DNA from 2 places in the Kitasatospora sp. NPDC001539 genome. Region 1 is predicted to be linked to the other one. Evidence: riboswitches for the same ligand, from Rfam matches in the RefSeq annotation. Region 1 holds a riboswitch; the other holds the start of a gene.

Evidence for each region. A riboswitch is a leader RNA that binds a small molecule or an ion and turns the genes downstream of it on or off. The one in region 1 is predicted to bind S-adenosylmethionine.
Region 2: linked by a shared signal. The riboswitch ahead of ABT247_RS23790 (IclR family transcriptional regulator) and the one ahead of thrC (threonine synthase) in region 1 are both predicted to bind S-adenosylmethionine.

The regions. Positions count from the first base shown of each region.
Region 1 is NZ_JBEPAK010000133.1:10,429-17,390, forward strand. Features, by position in the region: gene ABT247_RS20725 (PadR family transcriptional regulator) at 1-296, opposite strand, end outside; gene ABT247_RS20730 (HD domain-containing protein) at 361-1,029, shown strand; gene ABT247_RS20735 (DUF8819 family protein) at 1,026-1,382, opposite strand; gene groL (chaperonin GroEL) at 1,495-3,117, opposite strand; gene ABT247_RS20745 (cold-shock protein) at 3,441-3,641, opposite strand; gene ABT247_RS20750 (ubiquitin-like small modifier protein 1) at 4,189-4,467, opposite strand; gene thrC (threonine synthase) at 4,494-5,801, opposite strand; SAM riboswitch class I at 5,819-5,954, opposite strand; gene ABT247_RS20760 (glucosyl-3-phosphoglycerate synthase) at 6,098-6,962, shown strand, end outside.
Region 2 is NZ_JBEPAK010000173.1:7,451-14,412, reverse strand. Features, by position in the region: gene ABT247_RS23795 (glycosyl hydrolase) at 1-2,096, opposite strand, end outside; SAM riboswitch class I at 2,444-2,586, shown strand; gene ABT247_RS23790 (IclR family transcriptional regulator) at 2,788-3,501, shown strand; gene ABT247_RS23785 (alpha/beta fold hydrolase) at 3,529-4,683, opposite strand; gene ABT247_RS23780 (nucleoside deaminase) at 4,797-5,270, opposite strand; gene ABT247_RS23775 (universal stress protein) at 5,370-6,218, opposite strand; gene ABT247_RS23770 (ABC transporter ATP-binding protein) at 6,566-6,962, shown strand, end outside.

The sequences.
Region 1 (6,962 bases):
GCCTCGGTGGCCACGGCCCGCAGCCGCTCCGCCTCGGCGGCCAGCGCGCCCCGACCGGTATCGGTCAGCGCGTAGGTGCGACGGGCGCGGCCGTCCACGACCTCCTCGGCGGCGACCTCGATCAGGCCCTGGCCGAGCAGCCGGTCGAGCGCCCCGTAGAGCGTGCCGGTGCGCATCTTGACCCGGCCGTCCGAGATCGCGGAGATCTCCTGGATGAGCGCGTAGCCGTGCCTCGGGGCGTCGGCCAGCGCGGTGAGCAGAAGCAGCGTGGGCTCCTGCATGGAGCGTTCTGTCATGCGTCTACATATATCGCTGACCGGCACATCCCGTCCACCGGAACCAGCCGACACAATGGGCCGCATGCCCACCGCGACCGAGGACCTGCTCACCGCCTGGACCGCCCTGCTGCACCGCTGCGGCGCCGCCGACGACCCCGAACCGTACGGCCGCGAGCTGCTGCGCCGCTGGTCGGAGCCGCAGCGGCGCTACCACACCCCCGAGCACCTGCGCGCCGTCCTGCGGCACGTCGACGAGCTCGCCGGGCACGCCGCCGACCCGGACACCGTCCGGCTCGCCGCCTGGTTCCACGACGCCGTCTACCGGCCGGACCGCACCGAGAACGAGGAGCGCAGTGCCGCCCTGGCCGTCCGCGCGCTGACCGCCGTCGGCCTGCCCCCCGAGCGGGTCGCCGAGGTCGAGCGGCTCGTCCTGCTCACCGTCACCCACGACCCCGCCCCGGGCGACCGCGACGGCGAGGTGCTCTGCGACGCGGACCTCGCCGTCCTCGGCGGCTCCCCCGAGGCGTACGCGGCCTACGCGGCCGCCGTCCGCCAGGAGTACGGCTTCGTCCCGGAGCCGGACTTCCGCGCCGGCCGGGCCGCCGTCCTGCGCGCCCTCCTGGCGCTCCCGGCGCTCTACCGCACCCCCGCCGCCGCCGAACGCCTCACCGCGGCCGCCCGCGCCAACCTCACCGCCGAGCTGGCGGACCTCGGCGGCGGCCGGGCCGGACCGGGGCCGGTCCGGCCCTAAACGAGCTCCCCCACCGGCGCCACCACCACGCCCCGCTTGCCGCACACCCAGTGCGGCTCCGGCCCCAGCTCCGGCTCCACGCCCAGCGCGTGCGGGTCCCCGTCGGCCGCGCAGTCGGCGCACAGCGGCCACCGCCCGTAGGCCTCCAGCAGGGCGTCCTGGACGTCCTGGGCGATCAGCCCGAGGACGTACTCGGTGCCGTCCGGCCACTGCTCCAGCCACCAGCGGCGGTGGGTGACGGCGTCCTCCACCAGCGAGACGACGGCGGCGTCCGCCACGTCCCGCGCGGTGAGGTCGGCCAGGATCAGTGCCCGCGCGTTGTGCAGGGCGGTCTCGATGTCGTCGGAAGCCATCCGTCCATCCTCTCCCGCCGGCGCCCGAACGCGGAAACGCCGCGTGGGCGGCCCCCCTGAGGGAGCCGCCCACGCGGACGGGAGTCAACCGATCCGATCGGAGCGATCAGGATCAGAAGTCCATGTCACCGCCCGGCATGCCGCCGCCGGCGGCCGCAGCGGCCTTCTCCGGCTTGTCGGCGATGACGGCCTCGGTGGTGAGGAACAGCGCCGCGATGGAGGCGGCGTTCTGCAGCGCGGAGCGGGTGACCTTGGCCGGGTCGATGATGCCCTCGGCGACCAGGTCGACGTACTCGTTGGTGGCGGCGTTCAGGCCGTGACCGGCGGGGAGGTTGCGCACCTTCTCCACCACGACGCCGCCCTCGAGGCCGGCGTTGGTCGCGATCTGCTTGATCGGGGCCTCCAGCGCGACCTTGACGATGTTGGCACCGGTGGCCTCGTCGCCCTCCAGCTCCAGCTTCTCGAAGGCGACACCGGCCTGCAGCAGGGCGACGCCACCACCGGCGACGATGCCCTCCTCGACGGCGGCCTTCGCGTTGCGGACGGCGTCCTCGATGCGGTGCTTGCGCTCCTTGAGCTCCACCTCGGTGGCCGCGCCGGCCTTGATGACGGCCACGCCGCCGGCCAGCTTGGCGAGGCGCTCCTGGAGCTTCTCGCGGTCGTAGTCCGAGTCGCTGTTCTCGATCTCGGCGCGGATCTGGTTCACGCGACCGGCGACCTGCTCGCTGTCGCCGCCACCGTCGACGATGGTCGTCTCGTCCTTGGTGATGACCACCTTGCGGGCGGTGCCCAGCAGGTCGAGACCGGCGTTCTCCAGCTTGAGGCCGACCTCCTCGGAGATCACGGTGCCGCCGGTGAGGATGGCGATGTCGCCGAGCATGGCCTTGCGGCGGTCGCCGAAGCCCGGGGCCTTGACGGCGACGGACTTGAAGGTGCCGCGGATCTTGTTCACGACCAGGGTCGACAGGGCCTCGCCCTCGACGTCCTCGGCGATGATGACGAGCGGCTTGCCGCTCTGCATGACCTTCTCCAGCAGCGGGAGCAGGTCCTTGACCGAACCGATCTTGGAGTTGGCGATGAGGATGTACGGGTCCTCGAAGGTCGCCTCCATGCGCTCCAGGTCGGTGGCGAAGTAGGCGGAGATGTAGCCCTTGTCGAAGCGCATGCCCTCGGTGAGCTCGAGCTCCAGGCCGAAGGTGTTGCTCTCCTCGACGGTGATGACGCCTTCCTTGCCGACCTTGTCCATGGCCTCGGCGATCAGCTCGCCGATCTGGGTGTCGGCGGCGGAGATGGAGGCGGTGGAGGCGATCTGCTCCTTGGTCTCCACGTCCTTGGCCTGGGCCAGCAGCTGGTCCGAGACGGCGGCGACGGCCTTCTCGATGCCGCGCTTCAGAGCCATCGGGTTGGCGCCGGCGGCGACGTTGCGCAGACCCTCGCGAACCAGGGCCTGGGCGAGCACGGTGGCGGTGGTGGTGCCGTCACCCGCGACGTCGTCCGTCTTCTTGGCGACCTCCTTGACGAGCTCCGCACCGATCTTCTCGTACGGGTCCTCGAGCTCGATCTCCTTGGCGATGGAGACACCGTCGTTGGTGATCGTGGGGGCGCCCCACTTCTTCTCCAGAACGACGTTGCGACCCTTGGGGCCGAGCGTGACCTTCACTGCGTCGGCGAGCTGGTTCATGCCACGCTCAAGGCCGCGGCGAGCTTCCTCATCAAAGGCGATGATCTTGGCCATCTGAAGTGGTCCTCCGGGACACGGTCGACTGCTCGGACCAAGGGGTGCCCGCGACGGACGGCCCTGGTGTGCGGGGGTCCATTCCCCTACCGCTCCCGGGGGCCTCACCGACCCGGTCCGCTGTCACTCTCACGCTGTGAGTGCTAACGCCAATGATTAGCACTCCAGGTGGTCGAGTGCAAGCCCAATCGGCGACCCGCGAGCCGCCGCGGGAGCCGCCGGGAAACGCGAACGGGCCCGTACGACGCACGTCGTACGGGCCCGCCGAGAAGCGAGGGTTCCACCAGCAGTGGGCCGCGCCGAGCTCCTGGAGCGGAAGGGGGTCAGACCGCGCGGACCATGTCCGCCTGCGGGCCCTTCTGTCCCTGGGAGATCTCGAACTCGACCCGCTGGCCCTCCTCGAGGGTGCGGTAGCCGTCCATCTGGATCGCGCTGTAGTGGACGAAGACGTCCGCACCACCGTCGACCGCGATGAAGCCGTAGCCCTTCTCCGCGTTGAACCACTTGACGGTGCCCTGAGCCATTCCGAACTCCCCTAGTGCTGTGCTGGCCCTTCACGCGCCCGCAGGTCGCGGGCCCGGGTCTGGTTGGAGGCCGGCCCGGGGAACCCCCCCTGGGCGCAGCCGTGCACGCCGCAATCCCCGCGCGGAACGCCGAACGGCTTCCGGTGAGCGGGCGATTGCGTCGACCGCGGCTGAATGTATCCGGATCGACGCCCTCTGCAACAGGGCCAGCCGCCGGGAATTCACGGGACCCGTCAAGAGACAAGGCCGAACAAACCGGGAGGAAATCGGCATTTCACGCCGGACATAGCGGACGAATTACCCAAATCCGTGCAGGAATTCTGACATCTGCCTGACATGTTTCACGGCCGGGGGCACGAGCCGGTCTCAACGTCCGGACGGCCTCGGGCCGAGCGGCGTGCGAGCCGAAAGGGGAGCCTTGTTCCCAGCCGAGCCACACTCTACTCCCACCCGACCCGGAATATTCCCGCCGAAATACCGACGGCCGCCCGCACCGACGGAGAGCCGAATTCCGTGGTGCGGGCGGCCGGAGAAGCGGACGCGGGGCTCAGCAGCCGCCGGCCACCGCCGGAATGATCGAGATGCCGGCGCCGTCCTTGATCTCGGTCTCCAGGCCGTCCGCGAAGCGGACGTCGTCGTCGTTCACGTACACGTTGACGAATCGGCGCAGCTTTCCGGTGTCGTCCAGGATGCGGGCGGAGATGCCCGCGTGGTTCTTCTCCAGGTCCGCGATGACCTCGGCCAGGGTGGCCCCCTCGGCGGTCACCTCGGCCGCGCCGCCGGTGTAGGTGCGCAGGATGGTGGGGATGCGGACGTTGGCGCTCATGGCTCTCCTAGCGGGGTGGGGTCGGGTCAGGCGGACGCGAGACCGGCGGAGCGGAAGGACTCCAGCGTCGGGCGGATCACGGCGGTCATCCCGGCGTCGGAGACGGCGTCCAGCGTCTTCAGGCCGTCGCCGGTGTTGATCGCGACGGTCTCCTTGGCCGGGTCCAGCTGACCGGTCTCGACCAGCTTCTTCAGCACGCCGACGGTCACCCCGCCCGCGGTCTCGGCGAAGATGCCCTCGGTCCTGGCCAGCAGCCGGATCGCCGCCACGACCTCCGCGTCGGTGACGTCCTCGACCGCGCCGCCGGTGCGGCGGGCGATGTCCAGCACGTACGGGCCGTCCGCCGGGTTGCCGATCGCCAGCGACTTGGCGATGGTGTCCGGCTTCACCGGCTTGATCACGTCCCGGCCCGCCTTGAACGCGGCGGACACCGGCGAGCAGCCCTCGGCCTGGGCCCCGAAGATCCGGTACGGCCGGTCCTCCACCAGGCCGAGCCTGATCAGCTCCTGCAGCCCCTTGTCGATCTTCGTCAGCTGCGAACCGGAGGCGATCGGGATGACGATCTGCTCCGGCAGCCGCCAGCCGAGCTGCTCGCAGATCTCGTACGCCAGCGTCTTGGAACCCTCGCCGTAGTACGGGCGCAGGTTGACGTTCACGAAGCCCCAGCCCTCGCCGGCCGGGTCCCCGATCAGCTCGGAGCAGAAGCGGTTCACGTCGTCGTAGGTGCCCTCGATGCCGACCAGCTCGCCGCCGTACACCCCGGCCATCACGACCTTGCCCTGCTCCAGGTCGTGCGGGATGAACACGCAGGAGCGGAACCCGGCCCGGGCCGCCGCCGCGCCCACCGCACCGGCCAGGTTGCCGGTCGAGGAGCAGGACAGCGTGGTGTAGCCGAACGCCCGCGCCGCCTCGATGGCGCAGGCCACCACCCGGTCCTTGAACGAGTGGGTGGGGTTCCCGGAGTCGTCCTTGACGTGCAGCGGCGCGGTGAACCCGAGCTCCCGCCCCAGGTTGTCCGCCTTCACCAGCGGGGTCCACCCAGGGTTCAGGTTCGGCTTGGAGGCCACGTCGGCCGGCACCGGCAGCAGCGGCGCGTACCGCCAGATCGACGCCGGACCGGCCTCGATCCGCTTGCGCAGCTCCTCGGCGCGCTCGTCGCCGAACTCGTAGGCGATCTCCAGCGGCCCGAAGCACTCCGCGCAGGCGAAGCTCGGACCGAGCGGGCACCGGGCGCCGCACTCCCGACAGGACAGGGCGGCGGCGGGGCCGAGGTCGACGGTGGGGGATCCCGCCGGCCGGGCGCCGGGGGAGGGTGCGACGGTGTCGATAGCCATGATGGCGGAGGCCTCTCTCCTCATCTTCCCCGTGACGCGGTCGCGCCACAGGCCGGAATTGGCACCTGTCCCGCCGGGGCCTGTGAACGACAGCCGAGCGAGAAGGTTGCCGGGACGTCAACGGGCCGTTCCCTCAGTCCCTCTGGATGAGCTTGTGAAGTTGTGGTTCAGCGGCGACCCCGGCGTGCGGAGGTCCGGCAGCTGTACGAAGACTGTATCCGAAGGCGTCGATCCCGAACGGGACCGTCCGCCACGCGAGATGGCCCGTCCAAACCGCCCCCTCGAGGAGACCGACCGTGCCCGCCGAACCGACCCCCGCACTCCTCCCGCAGGCGGCGTCCTGGCTGCGCCGCCGCTCGTGGAGCGCGGCCGACCGGCCGGTGCACACCCTGCTGGAGGCCAAGCGGCGCACCGGGCAGACCGTCAGCGTGGTCCTGCCCGCCCTCGACGAGGAGGCCACCGTCGGCGACATCGTCCGCACCGTCCGCCGCGAACTGATGGACCGCCTCCCCCTGGTCGACGAACTGGTCGTCCTCGACTCCGGCTCCACCGACGCCACCGCCGCCACCGCCGCCGCGGCCGGCGCCCGGGTGGAACACCGGGACGCCATCCTGCCCCGGCTGCCCGCCGTCCCCGGCAAGGGCGAGGTGCTCTGGCGCTCGCTGCTGGTCACCCACGGCGACATCGTCTGCTTCGTCGACGCCGACCTGCGCGAGTTCGACCCGGCCCTGGTCTACGGCACCGTCGGGCCCCTGCTGACCGACGGGAACATCCAGCTGGTCAAGGCGATGTACGACCGCCCCTTCGAGGTCACCGGCGCGGCCGCGGGCGACCCCGACGCGGTCGTCCCGACCGGCGGCGGCCGGGTCACCGAACTCGTCGCCCGCCCCCTGCTCAACCTCCACTGGCCGGAACTCGCCGGTTTCGTCCAGCCGCTCGGCGGCGAGTACGCGGCCCGCCGCTCGCTGCTGGAACGGCTCCCCTTCCCCACCGGCTACGGCGTCGAACTCGGCCTCCTCGTCGACGCCCTGGAACTGGCCGGGCTGGACGCCCTGGCCCAGGTCGACGTCGGCGTCCGCCACCACCGCCACCAGGACGGCCAGGCCCTCGGCCGGATGGCCGCCACCATCTACCGCACCGCCCTGGAACGCCTCGACCGCA
Region 2 (6,962 bases), on a different contig from region 1:
CTGCCGCTGCGGATGGCGTAGCCCTTGTGCTGGACCCAGACGTGCCGGCCGCCGGCGATCCAGGTGTTGACGTCCTTCGGGTCGCTGGTGATCGGGGCGATGAAGCGCGCGGCGCTGGTGTCCTTGTCGGGCGGGGCGACCTCGTAGGAGGTGGCCTTGCTCGGGTCGCTCCTCCAGGAGCCGTCGTTGACGGCGCAGTTCTGGGTGACCCACATGTCGAGGTAGACGTACTCCTCGGCGATGTTGCAGCCGTTGTTCGGGTCGACCAGGGTGTCGGCGCCGTCGCCGCCGAAGTCGGAGCCCATCACCTTGTCGTGGGCGCGCAGGATGGACTCGCCGTTGTCCTGGAGGCCGCCGCTGACGATGACGCCCCGGCCGGAGCGGTCCGCGGGGTCCTTGCCGACGCCCACCGAGTAGTACTGGAGGGTGTCCATGGTGCCGTCGGCCAGGGACTTCCAGTCGGTGGCATGGCCGGAGGCGTCGGCCGCGCCGTTGATCGGACGGCTGTAGATCCCGCCGTCGTTGCCGACGTACACGCTGGTCCTGCCCCGGTACGACCCCACGGCGATGGCGTGCTGGTCGGAGTGGGTGGTCTCGGAGCAGTCACCGGTCTGCTTGGCCGGGTCGATGCTCCAGCAGGGGAAGCCGAAGTTCCAGTACGGGCCCGGGACGGTCCAGCTGGAGCCGCCGTCCTTCGTCTCCAGGACCTCCTCCAGGCCGGCGTAGAGGTGGTCCGGGTTGGCCGGGTCGACCTGGAGGAACTGGTTGTACCAGGCCTGGATGCCCGGTTGGTAGCCGGCGTCCTGCAGTGCGGAGCCGGAGTTCTTCAGCTTGTCCTTGTCCGCGATCTGGGTCCACGGGCCGAACGGCGAGCCCGATTTGGAGACGTAGATGCCCTTCAGGCCGGTGTCCGGGTCGCTCGCCATGACCGCCGGGGACTGGTCGATCGCGTAGTACCGGGAACCGTCGGCGGAGGCGGCGAAGGTCACGTTGCCCACGTTCGCGGCGTCGGTCGGCAGGTCGCCGAGCGAGCCGACCCGCTGCCAGGTGCCGTCGGAGGCCTTGGCGTAGAAGCCGTTGTAGGTGTCGCCGCCGCGCCAGCCGACCGCCAGGACCACCTTGGTCGGGTCCTTCGGGTCGATCGCGATGTCGTTGGCGATGTTCTTGTACGGCGCGGCCGGGTCGCCCGCCTTCGAACCGCCCGGCAGGTAGTCCGGGTTGGGTGCGAACTCCAGCGTCCACGGGCCGGACAGGTCCGTGGTGGAGTGGCTCCACACGCCCCGGCTGGTGGCCGCCCACACCTTGCCGCCGCCGAAGCGCAGCGCGTGGATGATCGTCGACTCCAGCTCCGCGCCGCCCACCCGCATGCCGGGCTGGAACTCGCCGTGCTTCGGGTCGCCGAGCACGTACACGCCGGTGCCGACGTACGAGGTCGCGCCGGTGTTGGACTCACCGGTCGCGTACCAGAGCCGGCCACCGCCGTCGAGGTTCAGCGTGCCGGTGGAGAGGGACGGCAGCTTGTCCGAGATGGACTGCCACTGCCCGCCGCCGGTGCGGGAGCGGAACACGCCCCCGTTGGCGCCGCCCGCGTAGACGTAGCCGTCGTCGTCGGCCGCGATGCCGGTGATCCGGCCGGTCACGAACCCGGAGCCGCCGCTGGAGTTGGAGTTGACGTCGCGGTAGCGCGGGTCGTCGGAGTTGTACGGCTTGCCGGTGACGTGGTCCCAGCTGCCGCCGGTGTGCGGCATGGACTGCAGCTGGGCCCAGGCGGCGCCGTACGCGCCGGGCGCGACCACCCCGGGGGCGGTGCGGGCCTCGGTGTACTGGGCGGTGCCCTCGGCGGAGTTCTCCGCCTCGTCGCCTTCGTCCTCGCCGGGGGCGTCCGCCCTGGCGCTGAAGGCGGGACCGGCGGTGGAGCCCGTGCCGCCCTGGACCTTCTTCGCGTGCTTCGCCCCGATCTCGGCCTGGTGCTGGGCCTGGTGCGGACGAGGCCCGGGTGTCCCGGACGGCGCGGCGAGGGCCTGGGTGGTGGTCAGTCCGAGCGCGGTGAGGGTCACGGCGGGCAGTAGCAGCCGTCGGCGTTGCCTGTTGGGCACGATGGTGGGTCCTCCCCATGCGGCGGGCCGCGCGGTCGCGCGGCTCCGGCGGAAACAGTCGGAAGCCTCGCGGTTCGGCCGGGCGGAGTGAAGGGCCCGCGCATAACGAATGATTAAAACCGAATTCAGTGAAGAGAGTTGGAAAGCCCGGAAGGCCTCGTCCCGCAGATTGAAGCAGCCGGAGCGGTGGGAACGGTCGGCGACGGACGGGCGTCGGGGGAATCCCTCCCCGAATGGGTGCGGGCCGCCGTACCGGCCCGGCCCCGTCCCGAGCGCCGCTGACCGGCCGGGCTCCGCCGGGGGGCCGGTTTGGCGGGCCGGCCGGGGAGTCTTGTATGGTTCCTGGCGAATCATCCAGAGGGGTGGAGGGACCGGCCCTACGAAGCCCCGGCAACTCCCCGGTCGACCCGGCGTCCGAAGTACGCGCCGCGCCGCCCGGGATCAGTGCCAACTCCGGCCTGTCGCCAACGTGGCGCGGGAAAGATGAGGAGACACGGTGCTCTCTGTGCTGTCCTTCGCCCGGGCGCTCTCCGCCGCCCCGGCCGTTCCGCGTACCCGTCTCGTGCCCGGCGCAGGCACTCGGCCGATCTCTCCGGCCCGTCCTCGCTGACCACCCCCGCTCCCCGCGGGGAGCCCCCGTGAGCGCGAATCCGCCCCCCGCTCACGGGTACGAGACTGGAGTACCCATCCCATGCAGAACACGAGCGGCGTCGGCGTGCTCGACAAGGTCACCTCGATCCTCGGCACCCTGGAGTCCGGCCCCACCACACTGGCCGGACTCGTCGCCGCGACCGGTATGGCGCGGCCCACCGCGCACCGGCTCGCCGTCGCGCTGGAACACCACCGCCTGGTCAGCAGGGACCTGCAGGGCCGGTTCGTCCTCGGCCCCCGGCTGACGGAACTCTCGGCGGCCGCCGGTGAGGACCGGCTGCTGGCCGCCGCCGGCTCGGTCCTCACGCACCTGCGCGACGTCACGGGCGAGAGCGCGCAGCTCTACCGGCGCCAGGGCGAGGTCCGCATCTGCGTGGCCGCCGCCGAGCGGCTCTCCGGCCTCCGCGACACCGTCCCGGTCGGTGTCACGCTGTCCATGAAGGCGGGATCCGCCGCCCAGGTGCTGCTCGCCTGGGAGGAACCCGAGCGCCTCCACCGCGGCCTCCTGGGCGCCCGCTTCACGGCCACCGCGCTCGCCGGGGTGCGGCGCCGCGGCTGGGCGCAGTCCATCGGCGAGCGCGAACCCGGGGTCGCCTCCGTCGCCGCGCCCGTCCGCGGCCCGTCCAACCGGGTGGTGGCCGCCGTCTCCGTCTCCGGCCCGATCGAGCGCCTCACCCGGCACCCCGGCCCGCACCTGGCCCAGGCCGCCGTCGAGGCGGCCAACCGCCTCAGCGAAGCCCTCGCCCAGGCCTGAAGGGCCGACCGGGGCCCGGCCGGCCGTTCAGCGGCCGGGCAGGAGCCACCGCCACACGTCGCGTTCGGCGGTGGCCGACCAGACCACGTCGCCGTGGCCGTAGCCCGGCACCACCCGGTAGTCGACCCGGGCGCCGCCCCGGCGGACCAGGCGGGGGCCGAGGTCGTGGTCGCCGCGTCCGAGCTCGGCGTTCAGCCAGACGACATCGGCCCGGATCGCGGACCAGTCGATGCGGTGGACCTCCGCCCGGCCGGCCCAGAGCGCCGCCAGGTCGCGGAGCAGGGCGGTCGCCTGCAGGCCGCTGCCGAGCCGGGAGACCGCCGCCGTCCAGACCGGCAGCGGTGCGTGGTCCAGGACGAAGCGGTCCTCGGTGGGCGTGGCGCCGAAGGCGTACCCACCGGCGCTGTGGCCCCGGTGGTAGATCCAGTTCGCCGCCCCGGGCAGCTCCCGGGTGCGGGTCAGCGCGTAGTGCAGCAGGCCGAGGTTGCTGAACTGCGCCGCCCCGGGCACCGGTCGCGGCACCCCGCTCGGGGCGTCCGGGGCGGCGGCCGCGCGGGCGAACAGGCCCTTCAGCCCGGGGTCGACGGTCCAGGTGCCCGCAGCCAACAGCTGCCGGAACCCGTCGGTCAGCGCCGAGGCTCTCGCGACGAGCTCCGGCTCGGTCTCCGGGTCGTAGGGGCCGGTGGTGTCGAGGACGAGCACCCGGCGCAGCCGCTCGCCGCCGTCCCGTACGGCGGTTGCCAGCGCGAGCGCGGCCCCGGCCGAGTGGCCGAGCAACTCGTACGGCAGGCCGGTGACGGACTCGACGGCGGCGACGACCCGCCGGAGGTCGGCCCGCTGGGCGTCCAGGCCCCGGTCCGCGCAGTGCGGGCCGATCAGGTCGGGCGTCAACGCGTCCTCGCGCGGCGTGGTGCCGACGACCAGGTACCCGTGGTCCGCGAGGAAGCGCGCGAGGCTCCGGCCCCGTGCGGTGCAGTAGTCGGCGGCGACGTTGAGCCCGCCACCCGGCAGCAGGTGGACCACCCGGTGCGCCCCGCCGCCGTCGCCGAGGACGTCGACGGTGAACCGCCCGCCCTGCCGGTCCGGTACGGCCAGCCGCCGGTGCCCCGGGCCGACGTCCACCACCGCCGAATCGCCGCAGCCGAGTGCCGCCGCCACCGCCCCGATCAGGTCCGCACCCACCGCTTCCCTCCCCGCGTGCTGCCGACCGCGCGCGGACCGGGCTCCGCCGCCCGCAGCGCGGGGAACAGTCTGACGGACGGCTACGGGCGGCGCCGGTCCGGGCTCCGCACCCGTCAGCCCCAGTACCCCGTGTGCACCGCGGCCGCCTCCTCGTACAGGTGCGGCCCCGAGACCTCCACCGGGCTGCCGCCGGCGGCGAAGACCTGACGGCAGGGCAGGTGGAGCACCGGCTCCTCCGGATCCACCCCCGCGATGACGTTCAGTTCGGTGGCCGCCAGCGCGTACACGACCCGCCGGATGCCGCTCCAGAAGATGGCGCCCGCGCACATCGCGCACGGCTCGGTGCTGGAGTACAGGGTGGCCTTGGCGAGCTGGGCCGGGGCCAGGGTGCGGGAGGCCCGCCGGACCAGGTTGGTCTCCGCGTGGGCGGTCACGTCGTGGTCCGTCAGCACGGTGTTCTCGGCGGTGAGCAGGACGCTCCCGTCGGCGTCCGTCAGCAGCGCGCCGAAGGGGTGGTTGCCGTGCGCGCGGGCGGAGGCCGCGATGTCGAGGGTCGCGAGCAGGTGGGCGCGGGTGTCATCGGCCATGACGTGCTCCTCGGGGGTCGGCCGGGCGGAGGCTCGGGAATCGCATCGAACGTACACGACGTCCGCGGTGGGGCCGCCCCGGCGGTCGTGCCGGCCCGCTCAGCCGTACGGGACGACGGCGACCGGGCAGTGGACGTGGTGGACGACCGCGTGCGCCACCGGGCCGAGGTGGTGGTGGCGCAGCGGCGCGTGGTGGGTACGGCGGCCGACGACCACCAGCCGGGCCGTCGCCGCCGCGTCCACCAGCTCGACGGCGGCCTTGCCCCGCACAAGCTCGTCCGTCACCTCCACCTCGGGGTGGCGGCCGCGCCAGGGCTCCAGGGCCTCGGCGAGCCCGGTCCGCTCGACGGCGGAGACCTCGCGCTCCAGCCCGCCGATGGCGCCGTAGGCCATGTACTCGCTGCCGGCGGGCGGGTTCCAGACGTGGACGACCCGCAGCGGCGCGGAGCGGAGCGCGGCGGCCTCGAAGGCGAAGGCCAGGACCGCCTCCGCCGGGTGCGTCAGGTCGAGGCCGACCGTCACGTCGCCGGCCGGCTCGCTCTCGCGCGCCCGCACCAGCACCACGGGGCAGGCGGCCCGGCGCAGCACCTCCTGGCTCACCGAGCCGGTCAGGTAACCGCGCAGGGTGCCCAGCCCGCGTGAGCCGAGCACCACCACGGCCGCCGTGCGCGAGGCGGCCTCCAGCGCCTCCACCGGGTCGCCGGAGACCGGCGAGGAGACGATCGGCACCTCCGGTGCCAGGGCGCGCAGGGCTCCCTCGCGCTCGGCCAGCTGCGCCAGGGCGCGGTGGTAGGTCTGGTCGCTGCCGACCACGTCGCGCTTCGGCCAGGGCCACGCGTGGAGGACTTCGAGGCCGAGTCCGCGGCGCTGTGCCTCGCGGGCGGCCCATTCGGTGGCGGCGAGGCTCTCGGGCGAGCCGTCGAAGCCGACGACAACTGGTCCGGTCACGGCGTACTCCTCGGTTCCGCGGCGCGTCGACGGCCGTCCCCGGCCGCCGGGGCCGCCTCGGGTTGCGGCCCCAGTATCGGCGTCTCCCGCGCCCGCCGCCTCCCGGGCCGGGGCGGCTGCCGGTGCCCCGCCGCCGGTGCTCCGCCGCCGGTGTCGGCGTGGAGCGTCGCCGGGCAGGTCGGCGGCCCGGTTGGGAGCCGCGCCGAGCCGGAGTGGGCGGCGTGGTACCGCGGTACTACGGACGGCCCGATGATCAGCCCGCGGTGCCACGGATCCGGCTCGGGCCGCACCTAGCGTGGAACCGTGGGCGGCCGGGACGGCCCGGCCCCTGGACGTAAGGGCGAGCGATGATCGAGGCGCACCAGCTGACGAAGCGGTACGGGGAGAAGACCGCCGTGGACAGGCTGGACTTCACCGTCCGACCGGGAACGGTGACCGGGTTCCTCGGGCCCAACGGGGCCGGGAAGTCCACCACCATGCGGATGGTCGTCGGCCTGGACGCACCCACCAGCGGGTCGGTGCGGGTCAACGGCCGCCGCTACGCCGAGCACGCCGCGCCGTTGCAGGAGGTCGGCGCGCTGCTGGAGGCCAAGTCGATCCACCCCGGCCGTTCGGCCTTCAACCACCTGATGGCCCAGGCGCACACCCACGGCATCCCGCGCCGCCGGGTGGAGGAGGTCATCGAGATGACCGGCCTGCAGAGCGTCGCCCGCAAGCGGGCCGGGGCATTCTCGCTCGGCATGG